One region of the Exiguobacterium sp. QJM3NY_9 genome, then DNA from elsewhere that is predicted to be linked to it. Evidence: a T-box and tRNA genes for the amino acid it is inferred to sense, from the RefSeq annotation. Region 1 holds a T-box; the other holds one or more tRNA genes.

Evidence for each region. The T-box of region 1 lies ahead of trpS (tryptophan--tRNA ligase). A T-box ahead of a tRNA ligase gene usually reads a tRNA of that ligase, here a tRNA-Trp.
Region 2: it encodes a tRNA-Trp, which carries the amino acid that the T-box ahead of trpS (tryptophan--tRNA ligase) is inferred to sense. The anticodon was not compared.

Annotation. Positions count from the first base shown of each region.
Region 1 is NZ_CM149679.1:2,044,426-2,051,230, reverse strand. It holds gene AC0VYQ_RS10620 (peptide ABC transporter substrate-binding protein) at 1-402, shown strand, start outside; one part of gene AC0VYQ_RS10615 (IS3 family transposase) at 524-1,482, opposite strand; one part of gene AC0VYQ_RS10615 (IS3 family transposase) at 1,482-1,851, opposite strand; gene trpS (tryptophan--tRNA ligase) at 2,001-3,005, opposite strand; T-box leader at 3,056-3,264, opposite strand; gene AC0VYQ_RS10605 (DUF3899 domain-containing protein) at 3,325-3,705, opposite strand; gene AC0VYQ_RS10600 (peptide ABC transporter substrate-binding protein) at 3,977-5,584, shown strand; gene opp3b (oligopeptide ABC transporter permease) at 5,922-6,805, shown strand, end outside.
Region 2 is NZ_CM149679.1:724,867-731,671, forward strand. It holds rRNA gene AC0VYQ_RS03550 (23S ribosomal RNA) at 1-585, shown strand, start outside; rRNA gene rrf (5S ribosomal RNA) at 681-796, shown strand; tRNA gene AC0VYQ_RS03560 (tRNA-Asn) at 803-877, shown strand; tRNA gene AC0VYQ_RS03565 (tRNA-Ser) at 904-994, shown strand; tRNA gene AC0VYQ_RS03570 (tRNA-Glu) at 1,028-1,102, shown strand; tRNA gene AC0VYQ_RS03575 (tRNA-Met) at 1,113-1,186, shown strand; tRNA gene AC0VYQ_RS03580 (tRNA-Asp) at 1,194-1,269, shown strand; tRNA gene AC0VYQ_RS03585 (tRNA-Phe) at 1,277-1,349, shown strand; tRNA gene AC0VYQ_RS03590 (tRNA-Tyr) at 1,386-1,469, shown strand; tRNA gene AC0VYQ_RS03595 (tRNA-Trp) at 1,474-1,544, shown strand; tRNA gene AC0VYQ_RS03600 (tRNA-His) at 1,554-1,626, shown strand; tRNA gene AC0VYQ_RS03605 (tRNA-Gln) at 1,637-1,708, shown strand; tRNA gene AC0VYQ_RS03610 (tRNA-Gly) at 1,717-1,791, shown strand; tRNA gene AC0VYQ_RS03615 (tRNA-Cys) at 1,798-1,871, shown strand; tRNA gene AC0VYQ_RS03620 (tRNA-Leu) at 1,907-1,987, shown strand; tRNA gene AC0VYQ_RS03625 (tRNA-Gly) at 1,992-2,062, shown strand; tRNA gene AC0VYQ_RS03630 (tRNA-Gly) at 2,094-2,164, shown strand; gene queG (tRNA epoxyqueuosine(34) reductase QueG) at 2,247-3,392, shown strand; gene AC0VYQ_RS03640 (methylated-DNA--[protein]-cysteine S-methyltransferase) at 3,382-3,867, shown strand; gene trmL (tRNA (uridine(34)/cytosine(34)/5-carboxymethylaminomethyluridine(34)-2'-O)-methyltransferase TrmL) at 3,867-4,340, shown strand; gene AC0VYQ_RS03650 (DUF5366 family protein) at 4,587-5,153, shown strand; gene AC0VYQ_RS03655 (transglycosylase domain-containing protein) at 5,157-6,805, opposite strand, start outside.

The DNA of each region.
Region 1 (6,805 bases):
CTTCCAGGTATGAAAGTCACAATCAAGCAACAACCGTTCAAAAACAAACTTGATCTTGAAAACAAAGGCGACTTCGAGTTCTCATTCGCAGGCTGGGGTCCTGACTATCAAGATCCAATGACGTTCCTCGATCTCTTCTTGACTGATGGACCATATAACCGTGGTGACTGGTCAGATCCAGAGTACGACAAACTCGTCAAAGATGCACAAACACAAACGGATGCAGCAAAACGTTGGTCTGAGCTTCAAGAAGCAGAGAAAATCCTTCTTGATTCTGCGGGAATCTCACCTGTCTATCAACGTGGACGTGCGTTCCTCGTTAAACCATACGTAAAAGGTGTTGTCGAGCATAACTTCGGCGCAGACTTCTCTTACAAATGGGCTTCAATCGAAGGTAAATAAAATGTCAAGAGAGCGTCTCTATTGTAGAGATGCTCTCTTTTTTTGACAAAAGGTCCCGTACTCTTTACACATGAACTGAGCCCTAGAGTTTGGACAGTTTAATAAAAGCACCCTTAACGTATTAAGCTGCTATGAGATGGCTTCGGTATTGTACCGGAGTCATCTTTTGTAGTTTCCATTGTCTTCTTTCGCTATTGTAATAATCAATGTAAGCATCGACCATGGCACAGACCTCATCGAGGTCAGATGCTAATTTATAATCGACATAATCTTTCAAGTGCCCAAAGAACGATTCCATCGGGGCATTATCTAGGCAGTTTCCTCTACGAGACATGGATTGAAGCATTCCCATCTCACGGATGCGTGTTTGATAAGCAGGATGCGTATAATGGAATCCTTGATCGGAATGTATCATGGCTTCCGGGTGTATATTCCCTTGAAGTCGTTCTGCGAGTTTATTCGTTGTATGAAGGACTAGTTCCATATGGAGGCTTGTAGATAGATGATGTGCCATAATTTCACGTGTAGCGACATCCTTCACACAAGAGAGATAAACAGTTTGACCAGATCCAATACGGAGATAAGTGATGTCTGTGACGAATACCTTACCAGGCTCATCTTGATCGAACCGACGGTTCAAGTGGTTCGGTACAGTCTTATGTTCATATGTCGCTTTAGCGATTTTACGATAAGCGTTCTGCCTACGGATTTTCGTCACGATTCCAAACTTCCTCATGATACGCAAAATACGTTTATGATTCATCGGTCCACCAATGACATCAAGCATCTCCATGTAAAGACCACGATAGCCGATTTTTCCCTTGTGACGATCATGAACACGTTTTAGAAGTAGGTAGTCCGCATAGTCGCGTTCTTCCCGAAGGGAAACACTATCCGTACGTGCGAGCCAGGCGTAATAACCACTGCGGCTCACTTCAGCGAGCGTACATAGGTCCGTCACGAATCGGCCCGATGATTGTTTCCGTAAGACAATATTGATTGCCTGATAGCGCTCAGATGCGGTTAGTTTCGATACTTCGCCTCTCTTTCGAGAGCGTCGAGCTTTTTTAGTAATTCGTTCTCCGCTGTGAGGTACTTGATTCGTGCTTCAGCTTTCGCAAGGCGTCGTTCGACGGAATCATCTTTTTTCGGTCGACCTCCAAGATTTGATTTTCCACGTCTCTCATTCAAGAGTCCTTCTTCTCCATAAATGCGATAGGTCTTCCGCCATCGTTTCAACGCTTCGTTCGTTGTTCGCTTACCGATCATGTCCAGGTCAAAGCCGCTTTCTTCAAAGATTTGTATCGGTCGCTTACCAGCTAAATTCTCACGTACAGCGTGAATCTTAAATTCTCCTTTATATTGAATCGTACGATCTGATACCGAGGCTACGTGAAGATTCGCTTCAAGTTGTCTGATTTGATCTGGATTGAAGGTACGTCTGTTCATGAATAATTCTCCCGTCTAAATTGAATAGATACAGTATATCGATATCTTTAAACACAAAAAACCCCGAATGGGGTCTTTTATCAAGTGTCCACCATTCAGGGTTCAGTTCAACACAAAGAGCACAGGACCTTTTTTAATGAAAGAATTGATTATTTTTTGACTTTAGCACGTTTACGTTGGAGCCCCATGGCTTTTTCTACTTTAGCAAGTTTACGAGAAGCGACGAGGTCAGCTTTTTCACGGCCTTGATCTAAAATGACATCGAGTTCTTCTGAATCGATTAACTCATAATAGCGTTTTTGAATCGGCTCGAGCTCGGCAATGATTGCTTCAGCGACATCTGCTTTGAACACGCCATAATTTGAACCTTCGTATTTCGCTTCGAGCTCGGCGATGGAGATATTAGCGAGTAGTGAATAGATTTCGAGTAAGTTTGAGACACCCGGTTTGTTTTCCCGATCGAACTTAACAATTCCTTCCGAATCCGTCACGGCCGACTTAATTTTTTTACGGATACTAGCTGGTTCATCGAGCATCGTGATGTAACCTTTTGGATTCGTATCTGTTTTAGACATTTTTTTCTCTGGTGTCGTCAAACTCATGATACGAGCACCTGTTTCTGCGATGACTGGCTCAGGCATTTTAAAGGTTTCATAGTACCGGCTATTGAATCGTTGTGCTAAGTCGCGTGTCAACTCGATGTGTTGTTTTTGATCTTCACCGACAGGGACAAGTTCCGCATCATATAAAAGGATGTCAGAGGCCATTAACGTCGGATAGACGAAGAGACCTGCGCCAATCCGCTCTTTTCCTTGTGATTTATCTTTATATTGCGTCATGCGTTCAAGTTCACCCATACCTGCTAGGCACGTTAACATCCAACCGAGCTGCGCGTGTGCTTTGACTTCTGATTGGACGAAAATCGTCGCTTTTTCTGGGTCGAGACCACTTGCAATATACAGTGCAGCGAGGGCACGTGTATTGTTCATCAACTCGACACGGTCAATCTCGACTGTGATCGAATGGAGATCGACGATACAATAATAGGCATCATGCTCATCTTGTAAGTTGACAAAATGCTTCATCGCCCCAATGTAGTTTCCTAGCGTGACTGTACCGGTTGGTTTAATACCTGAAAAAATCGTTTTCATAATCGTTTCCCTCCGAAAATAGAATAAAAAAAGATGACTCGTCCCTTGAATAATCAAGGGACGAGTCATCGCGTTGCCACCCAAGTTGCTATGATAATAGCCGCTCTAAACTGCTGTAACGGGCAATCCCGTCTGACTCTACTTCACTGTTCAAGTCAGCCACTCCGAAGTCCATTCCATCTGCATCCACTATCCATTCACACCAACCATGGACTCTCTTAAAGTGACGACTCGATGTACTACTCTTCTTCACCGTGTTATTATACATGTAACTTAACAAGATTTTACCATAGACCATTGTCTAGCGTCACGAAAAATTCGTTTAAACGAATGACAAAAGCAATGAGAAAACAATGCACAATAAGCCGCTAGACAAGTATGGCCCTGTCCGGTTTAAAGAACGTTTCCGCTTTTCTTCATACACTTCGTGCTCTTCATCCTCGTCCTCGTGATACTCACCATCGATTTCTCGTAATCTTGCCTCACGTTGTTTTTTGAACCCGGCAGTCAGCCCTCTAAAAAATCCATTTGCAGACATGTTAGAAAATAATCCGATTGCCATTAAGATGAATCCTGAGATAAATAATCCACCCGAAAAGTGATAGAAAAAAGAATGGGTTGAATCCGTGAAACTCGCCCAAATGGTGTAAATAATCGATAAAATTAAAGCGATTAAAATCGGACGAAACAAGTGAAAACGCATAGTAGTCCCCCTTAATATGGATTATGAATCCATTATACGCAATGCTCCCGAAAGTTACGAATTTATTACGGTTATATATCTTAAAACAGCAAATAGTGTGACTATTCACTTGACGTTATTGTTATTCTCACATAAAATCAACTTATCACTTCGTTTGAATTTTCGAAACCAGGTCAATGCATTTTGGGGAATGCATGTGGATTCGATCCAACGTTATTGATGTCATAACTGTTTATGGCAACTTGAAAATTGAAAAGGAGATGACTCACCGATGAAGAAAAAAACTGTCGGTCTCGCGTTATCAGTCATGCTTGCAGGGAGTGTAGTCCTTGCAGGATGTTCGACGAGCGGAGATAAAGATTCAGGTTCTTCAGACAAGAAAAACTTGCGCTTAACGAGTACGTCCGATATTACGACGGTCGACCCGGCTAAAGCAACGGATTCAGTCGCATTTGATATGATTGGAAACACGATGGAAGGACTCTACCGGTTAGACAAAGAAGGTAAGGCGATTCCTGCACTAGCCGAAAAAACAGATATCTCGAGTGATAACCTCACGTACACGTTTACACTTCGTGAATCGAAATGGTCTGATGGTTCTCCAGTCAAAGCACAAGATTTTGAATTTGCTTGGAAACGTGCAGTTGATCCAGAAACAGGTTCAGGATATGCCTATATCTTTGATACCGTCAAAAATGGTGCAGCTGTCTCACAAGGGAAAAAACCAGTTGATGAATTAGGAGTCAAAGCACTTGATGATAAAACGCTTGAAGTAACACTTGAGCGTCCATCGCCGTACTTCTTGTCACTGACGTCATTTGGAACATATACACCGATTAGTGAAGATTTTTATAAAAAGAACGAAAAAGACTTTTCACTTCAACCGGATAAATTGTTATACAACGGACCATTCGTTTGGACATCTTGGAAAACAGATTCAAAACGTGTCTTGACTAAGAATGAAAACTACTGGGATAAAGATGCCGTCAGTCTTGACGAAGTAACGATTCGTGTCGTTAAAGATTCGTCAACGGTTACTAACCTGTATGAATCGAATGACATCGATTATGCTGGCTTAACATCTGAACAAGTTGCTGTTTATGAATCGAAACCTGAATTCAATACGGCATTACGTTCTACTATCGCTTATTTGAAGTTCAATAACGAAGATGCGACGATGAAAGATGTCAATGCCCGCAAAGCGATTGCTCGCGCAATTGATCCTAAAGGCATCACAGAAACGTTACTTGCGAATGGTTCGATTCCAACAACAAGCTTCATTCCAAAAGACTTCATTAAAGATGAAGCTGGAAAAGACTATACGAGTGACATTAACTGGTTCGATCGTGATGGGAACGAAGCAGCTGATCTTTGGAAAAAAGCAAATGGCGATAAGAAAACAACGATTGAACTATTATCGTTCGACAGCGAAGACTCTAAAAAGACAAGTGAGTACATGAAAGGTCAAATTGAAAGAAACTTGCCGAACGTGACAGTTTCAATCAAACAACAGCCATTCAAGAACAAACTCGATTTAGAGTCTAAAGGTGACTACCAAATGTCGTATTCACTTTGGGGTCCTGATTACCAAGATCCAATGTCGAATTTGTCGATCTTTGAATCAACAAATAGTCAAAACGATGTTAATTACGACTCATCAGCATATGATAAGTTGTTGAATGCTGCCAATGAAGAAGCAGATGTTACGAAACGTCTCGACTTGTTCAAGCAAGCGGAAGCCCAATTGATCGAGAAAGATCAAGCAATTGCACCATTGTATCAAGCAGGTGCAGCTTACTTGAGCCGTCCGACAGTTGAAAACTTCAAACGCCAATTGTTTGGTGCGGATTTCCAATACAAATATGTTGATATGAAGTAAAAAAACTGGAGCGTCCCGAATTAGGTTCAGGGAACGCTCCTGTTTTATACTACTTTTTCTGAATGTGTAATCATTTCTAAACGAAATGTGAACTATTTGTAAAAAAGATGTTCTAATTACTTTGTTAGCAAAGTATAATGGAATCAAACGAAAAATTCTGAAATATTGGTTAACTGTGAAAAAGCAGTGATCATGGGGGGCATCATATCAGGTTGGCACAAAAAAAGAATTTAAAATTTTACAACAAAATTCTTGAATGTTCCGACAATTTTACGTCATACTGGTTTTATTGATGTTTTCGAAAAAAACAGAAAAATCTTTATAGGGGGTGCCATCTATGGGCCGTTATTTAGCTCAACGCCTTACTTACGGCGTACTGACGTTTTTACTCATCGCTTCATTCACGTTCTTCTTGATGGATCTGTTACCAGGTTCACCGTTCCAAAACCAGGAAAAGCTTTCTCCTGAGCAATTGAATATCCTTCGGGATAAGTACAACTTGAATGATCCACTTCCACAACGCTACGCAGCGTACATGGTCAACTTGTTCCAAGGGGACTTAGGAGTATCATTTAAATATGATAGCCGTCCTGTTACAGATTTAATCATGGAACGGATCGGACCGTCAGCTCAATTAGGAGCACAAGCACTTATACTCGGTGTCTTTGCAGGTCTTTTACTTGGTGTCGTTGCGGCACTACGTCATAACACAGCGATTGATTACGGTGCGATGTTTGCATCAGTACTCGGTATTTCAATACCGTCGTTCGTATTTGCTTCGCTTCTTCAATACTACGTAGGAGTGAAATGGGGCATTTTGCCGGTCGCCTTCTGGGAAAGCCCAGCACATACGATTTTGCCTACAATTTCCTTGTCCTTAGGAGTTACCGCCTCCATCGCTCGTTTTGTTCGAACGGAGATGCTCGAGGTAACAGGACAGGATTATGTCACGCTTGCTAAGGCAAAAGGACTAGATGGACAATCGATCACGTGGAAACACATGGTGCGTAATGCCTTGATTCCAGCAATTACGATTCTTGGACCGATGACTGCTGCCTTAATCACAGGAACACTCGTCATTGAAAGAATCTTTGCTGTACCAGGTCTTGGTGAGTTGTTCGTATCATCAATCACGCTAAATGACTATACAGTCATCATGGGAACAACACTGTTCTTCTCAGCGGTCTTCATCCTTATGATTTTGATCGTCGACTTACTGTA
Region 2 (6,805 bases), 1.3 Mb from region 1:
TTCGTAGAGCGCAAAGGCAGAAGGGAGCTTGACTGCGAGACCTACAAGTCGAGCAGGGACGAAAGTCGGGCTTAGTGATCCGGTGGTTCCGCATGGAAGGGCCATCGCTCAACGGATAAAAGCTACCCTGGGGATAACAGGCTGATCTCCCCCAAGAGTCCACATCGACGGGGAGGTTTGGCACCTCGATGTCGGCTCATCGCATCCTGGGGCTGGAGTAGGTCCCAAGGGTTGGGCTGTTCGCCCATTAAAGCGGTACGCGAGCTGGGTTCAGAACGTCGTGAGACAGTTCGGTCCCTATCCGTCGTGGGCGCAGGAAATTTGAGGAGAGCTGTCCTTAGTACGAGAGGACCGGGATGGACGCACCGCTGGTGTACCAGTTGTTCCGCCAGGAGCATCGCTGGGTAGCTACGTGCGGACGGGATAAATGCTGAAAGCATCTAAGCATGAAGCCCCCTCCAAGATGAGATTTCCCTTTGAGTAATCAAGAAAGACCCCTCAGAGACGATGAGGTAGATAGGTCACGGGTGGAAGCATGGTGACATGCGGAGCTGAGTGATACTAATCGGTCGAGGCCTTGTTCTAGCAGATGATTTTGTTGATGACTTCAGTTTTGAGGGCGCGAGCCTTTCAAAAAAAGTGCTTGACGTTATGGAAACATAATGTTAAGATAATAGATGTCTGGTGGCGATAGCCAAGTGGTCACACCCGTTCCCATGCCGAACACGGAAGTTAAGCACTTGAACGCCGAAAGTAGTTGGGGGCTTCCCCCTGTGAGGATAGGACGCTGCCAGGCGATCGTTCCGCAATAGCTCAGTGGTAGAGCAACCGGCTGTTAACCGGTAGGTCGTAGGTTCAAATCCTACTTGCGGAGCCATTAATAACTTCTTCACCACGTTCACTGGAGAGCTGTCCGAGTGGCCGAAGGAGCACGATTGGAAATCGTGTAGGCGTCATAAGCGTCTCAAGGGTTCGAATCCCTTGCTCTCCGCCATAATTATATGTAACGTTTCAATTTTACTACGATGGCCCGTTGGTCAAGCGGTTAAGACACCGCCCTTTCACGGCGGTAACACGGGTTCGATTCCCGTACGGGTCACCATTTTTATCATCGCGGGGTGGAGCAGTCTGGTAGCTCGTTGGGCTCATAACCCAAAGGTCGTCGGTTCAAATCCGGCCCCCGCAATACATACGGTCCTGTGGTGTAGCGGTTAACATGCCTGCCTGTCACGCAGGAGATCGCGGGTTCGAATCCCGTCAGGACCGCCATTGTTAAGGCTTTGTAGCTCAGTCGGTAGAGCAGAGGACTGAAAATCCTCGTGTCGGCGGTTCGATTCCGTCCAAAGCCACCTTTTATAGAAGAATGAAGTTGATTTCCCATTTGTGGGGGGGTAGCGAAGTGGCTAAACGCGGCGGACTGTAAATCCGCTCCCTCGGGTTCGGCGGTTCGAATCCGCCCCCCCCCACCACCATAGGGGCATAGTTTAGCGGTAGAACTACGGTCTCCAAAACCGTCAGCGCGGGTTCGATTCCTGCTGCCCCTGTTTATTATGGCGATTGTGGCGAAGTGGTTAACGCACCGGATTGTGATTCCGGCATTCGTGGGTTCAATTCCCATCAGTCGCCCTCTTATTATTGGGCTGTAGCCAAGTGGTAAGGCACTGGATTTTGATTCCAGCACGCGAAGGTTCGATCCCTTCCAGCCCAGCTTTTTAAGCGGAAGTAGTTCAGTGGTAGAATACGACCTTGCCAAGGTCGGGGTCGCGGGTTCGAATCCCGTCTTCCGCTCCAACGAGTGGCGCCATAGCCAAGTGGTAAGGCAGAGGACTGCAACTCCTCTATCGTCAGTTCGATTCTGACTGGCGCCTCCAATTCTTTTCAATTCAATAGTTTTGCAAGAGATTGTGCCGGTGTGGCGGAACTGGTAGACGCGCACGACTCAAAATCGTGTTCCTTTGGAGTGTCGGTTCGATTCCGACCACCGGTATCTTGCGGGTGTAGTTTAGTGGTAAAACCTCAGCCTTCCAAGCTGATGATGAGGGTTCGATTCCCTTCACCCGCTTTACCTTTTCACAATCTTAGTTTTAACCCATGCGGGTGTAGTTTAGTGGTAAAACCTCAGCCTTCCAAGCTGATGATGAGGGTTCGATTCCCTTCACCCGCTTATTTAAAAGAGCAACGTGTCGTTTTCATCTGACACATTGCTCTTTTTGTTTAGGATAGAATGATGAAAGGAGGGATCTGTCATGCGCGGAGAACAACTTAAAGAAACACTTCAAGCATATGCTTTAGAGATTGGGATCGATGTGTTTCGGGTGACGACGGCCGATCCATTTTTAACGATGAAACAACGATTGATTGATCAGCAGGATAAAAATTATGCATCTGGTTTTGAAGAACCTGATCTCGAAAAACGGACAACTCCGAAACTGTTGCTAGATGACGCCGTATCAATCATCGCGATTGCAGTTGCTTACCCGAGTAAGTTAACGGATGCACCACGTGGGAAAGCCGGGGAACGGCGTGGGATTTTTGGTCGCTCTTCTTGGGGGCTTGATTATCATCAGGCGCTGAATCAACGACTCCAGCTACTAGAGAAAAAAATCGAAGAGTTATCGCCTGGAGCAAAGACACGTTCGATGGTGGATACTGGTGAACTCGTCGATCGCGCCGTCGCAGAACGGGCAGGAATTGGTTTTAGCGGAAAGAATTGTTCGATCATTAGCGAAGAACATGGGTCTTATCTTTACCTCGGTGAATTGATTACAGATCTTTACTTACCTCCTGATCAAGCGGTTGAAGAACTCTGCGGAACGTGTAATAAGTGCATCGATGCCTGTCCGACGGATGCATTAGTCGAGCCGGGGGTAATTGATGCGAAACGTTGTATCTCCTTCATTACCCAAACGAAGACGCTGATTCCGGAAGATTTCCGTTACGCATTAGGTAATCGCTTATACGGCTGTGATACATGTCAGCAAGTTTGTCCTTACAATCGAAAAAAACATGCGACGCAACATGCTGAATTGCAGCCGGACCCGGAACAAGTCAAACCACTCTTAATTCCAATCTTGTCGCTCAGCAATCGTGAATTCAAAGCGAAATTCGGTTCGCTTTCAGGAGCTTGGCGTGGAAAGAAGCCGATTCAACGAAATGCGATTTGTGCACTCGTTCATTATCAAGACAAGACAGCGCTTGATGCTCTGCGCTTGATGGCAGAAACAGATCCACGTGATGATATGCGGGCTCTCGCGCTCTGGGCGATTGGCCGTATTGCGGGGGGCGATGAAAAAAGTTACGTAGAAGAACGACTAATGAATGATTCCGCCCAGGATGTCCAAACGGAAGGTGAGCGTCTTTTGTCGGAGTGGAGGGAACCCGATGCCGTATAAACAAGTGAAGTTCACGTTCGGAGAGTTACTGATTGCCTGGGAGGACGACGTCGTTGTTTATTTAGATTTTGGTCTTGATGCTGAGCGCGCTAAACGATATGTTCGAGAAGGACAGCGGTACGAAGCGCCACTTCCACTGCATCTAAAACAAGCTCTCGATGATTATGAAAATCGTCTACCAAATGCGCTAGAACGCATTAGTTGCCGCCTCGACGTGACGGATTTTCAGCGGCGTGTTCTTACAAATCTTCGAAGGATTCCATTCGGAGAAACAGCGAGTTATGGAACATTAGCTAAAATGATGGGTTCCGAAAAAGCAGCGCGAGCCGTCGGTGGGGCACTGAATCGAAACCCGATCGCGCTGATTTATCCTTGTCATCGAATCATCGGGGCATCCGGAAAGTTGACGGGGTTTGCGAGTGGAATCGATCATAAACAAGCGCTACTTGCGCATGAGATAGGAGAGAGAAGATAATGGCAATTCATGTTGTAATGTATCAACCAGAGATTCCTCAAAATACAGGAAATATCTCAAGGACGTGTGCCGCGACACATTCCGTTCTTCATTTAATCCGTCCATTAGGTTTTTCAACGGATGATAAGCAGTTGAAACGAGCCGGACTCGATTATTGGGAGTTTGTTGATGTAAGATATCATGATTCACTCGAAGAATTATGGGAGAAGCACCCGGAAGGGAAGTTTTATTACATCACGAAGTATGGGGAACAGTATCCAAGTCAAATTGATTTGTCTAATGTCGAGGAAGACTACTTCTTTGTATTCGGTCGAGAAACAAAAGGCTTACCGCTTGAAGTCATCGACCAAAATGCAGATCGTTGTATTCGATTACCGCAGTCAAATTTAGTTCGTTCGCTAAATGTCTCAAATACGGCTGCAATTATCGTGTATGAAGCATTACGGCAGCAAGGGTACGCTGGACTACTTTAAACACAAAAAAGCGCTGACGCATCATATTCGATGCATCAGCGCCTTTTTATTATTCGTTACCTTCAGGTTTTTTGTTGTAGCCTGCAGTGAAAATCGCTGTCAAGAAAGCGAGACTTACACCAATCATTAAAATAAATGCCATTTTTGCTTCCCCCTTCAGTCTCAATAACCGATATAATCTATTATAGTATACCTGTAAGAGAAATTGTGTGCTACATATGAATTTTCTATGAATGGAGATTAGAAATGCGGACGAATGTCTATCTGTTAAGTTATGCGCCGTTGATTAGCATCCTGTTGTTCAGTACGTCGCTTGCGATTGCGACATCGGAGTTAGCACTCTCATGGCTAAAGGATGTCGGTGTATACAATGAATTGTTACAAATTTTGAGCGCACGTGACACTAAATTATTAGTTTGGCTTGGTTTTTTGATTGTCTATTTTATGATTTTTAGTACGCTCAAACTGATTTCAGACACAATCAATCAGTTAGGGTTTGCCTTCTTCATCAAGGAACAGATTGGGACGACACTCAGTATGCTTCGACCTGGTAGCATTTTATTGCTCGTCGGTGGATGCATCAGCTTTGCTTTCATGACATCGTTCCCACTCGTCTGCCTCGTATTAGCAAGTTCATTCCTAATTTATTTTTTCTTTTATACCTTTCAAATTAGCAAGATGACGACTGCGGCCGGAGCGATTGGCTTGATTGTCTTTTTGTTTCTTGCATGGGGCATCTTACTGGCTGGCTTAGCCTGGGTCGGATTGACTTTGTTCAATTCGTTAGGCGAAGCGATTTTATTCCCGAAATGATCGTCAGCGTAGAATGTTAGCCCACGTCCTTACTTGAAGCGTTGAGTTGGCCTCGGCAGGGAAAGGTCGTGGGATGTCTGCGCCTAACCAAATCCCTCCTATGTGTTGATCTTTGATTCCGACGAACCACATATCTTTATTATCATTCGTCGTCCCTGTTTTTCCACCGATATAAGTGGGGCGTGCATCATAACCAAGACGCCCTGTTCCGTATGTCATGACATTCGTCAATCCTTTACGTAACACCTGGTTTGTCCGACTCGACCAAATGCGATCATTTTGAACAGTATGCCGATACAGCGTCCCTTCGCCTTTTGATAAGGTGATGGTTCGAACCATGGATGCTGGACTATACAAGCCGTCATTAGCAAGCGTTGTGTAGGCATTCGTTAACTCGTAAGGACTAACACCATATTTTAATCCACCTAACGCACTCGTGTAGGCATTGTCTTGCTTCGACCATTGGCTGAATTTAAACGGACGAATCGCTTTTAATCCTTCAGCGAAGGAGACAGAAAACGCACGAAGGGCTGGCGTGTTATAGGAATAGGCAATGGCATCGGCAAGCGTGACTTCACCAAGAATCCGGTTCCCGCTATTTTCAGGACAATAGCCGTCAAAGCAAACAGGACGACCGTCAAGAGGACTACTTAACGTGGCTTTTGTTTTCTCGAGGTATGGTCCGTAGACGAGTAAGGGCTTTAATGTGGATCCCGGTTGACGAAAGGATTGTGTTGCCCGATTGAATTGACCAGGTAAGTCAGTTTTATGGCCGACAAGTGCTGTCACACCATGCGTTCGTCCATCAATTCCGACATAAGCACCTTCGATTTCCTTAGGTAGTGCCACGATGGATTGTTTGGCCCGTGTTTGCTCCGTTGAATCCAAATAAGTCGCAATCGTCGCGCCATGTTGATGCAGATATTGTTGTGCGGCCTCATAATCTAATTTTTTGATGGCGGCCGTTTGACGGATTGCTTCCTTGACACTTGCATCAATATAGTCAGGGAATGGGATGACCGGCTTATTGAAGGACAATGCAACTTCTTTTGTTTTAATCGATTTTGGTATCGTGTCTGTATTTGCTAAAATTTTTAAAATCCGCTGTTGACGTTTTTCTGTATTTTGAGGTGAACGTAACGGATCGTATAGTGTGGGGTTGTTCGGAATCGCTGCTAGATAACTCACTTCTGCCCACGTCAAATCGTTCGCCTTTTTTCCGAGGTACGCCGATGATGCCAGTTCGATTCCATAAATATTATTTGCGAAATAGGCTTGATTGACATATGCCGTTAAGAGTTCTTTTTTGGAGTACTTTTGCTCCAATGAAATGGCGATTAAAATTTCTTTTATTTTTCTAGTATATGTTTTTTCGTTTGAAAGATACGTCATTCGAGCCAATTGTTGTGTAATCGTACTGCCACCTTGCCCTTTTTGGTCAGTCGATTGATTTTCAGTGAATGCGCGAAGAATTCCTGTAATATCATAACCACCATGCTGATAGAAACGTTGATCTTCGATAGCGATGAAGGTTTGTTCGACCTTTTTAGGTAACGCATTTGCTGTTAAATCATCGCGGCGAAGTCCATCGTACAACTTTACCTTCTCTTTGCCGTATGTGACAGTGATCGGTTTGTACGACGTCAATGGTT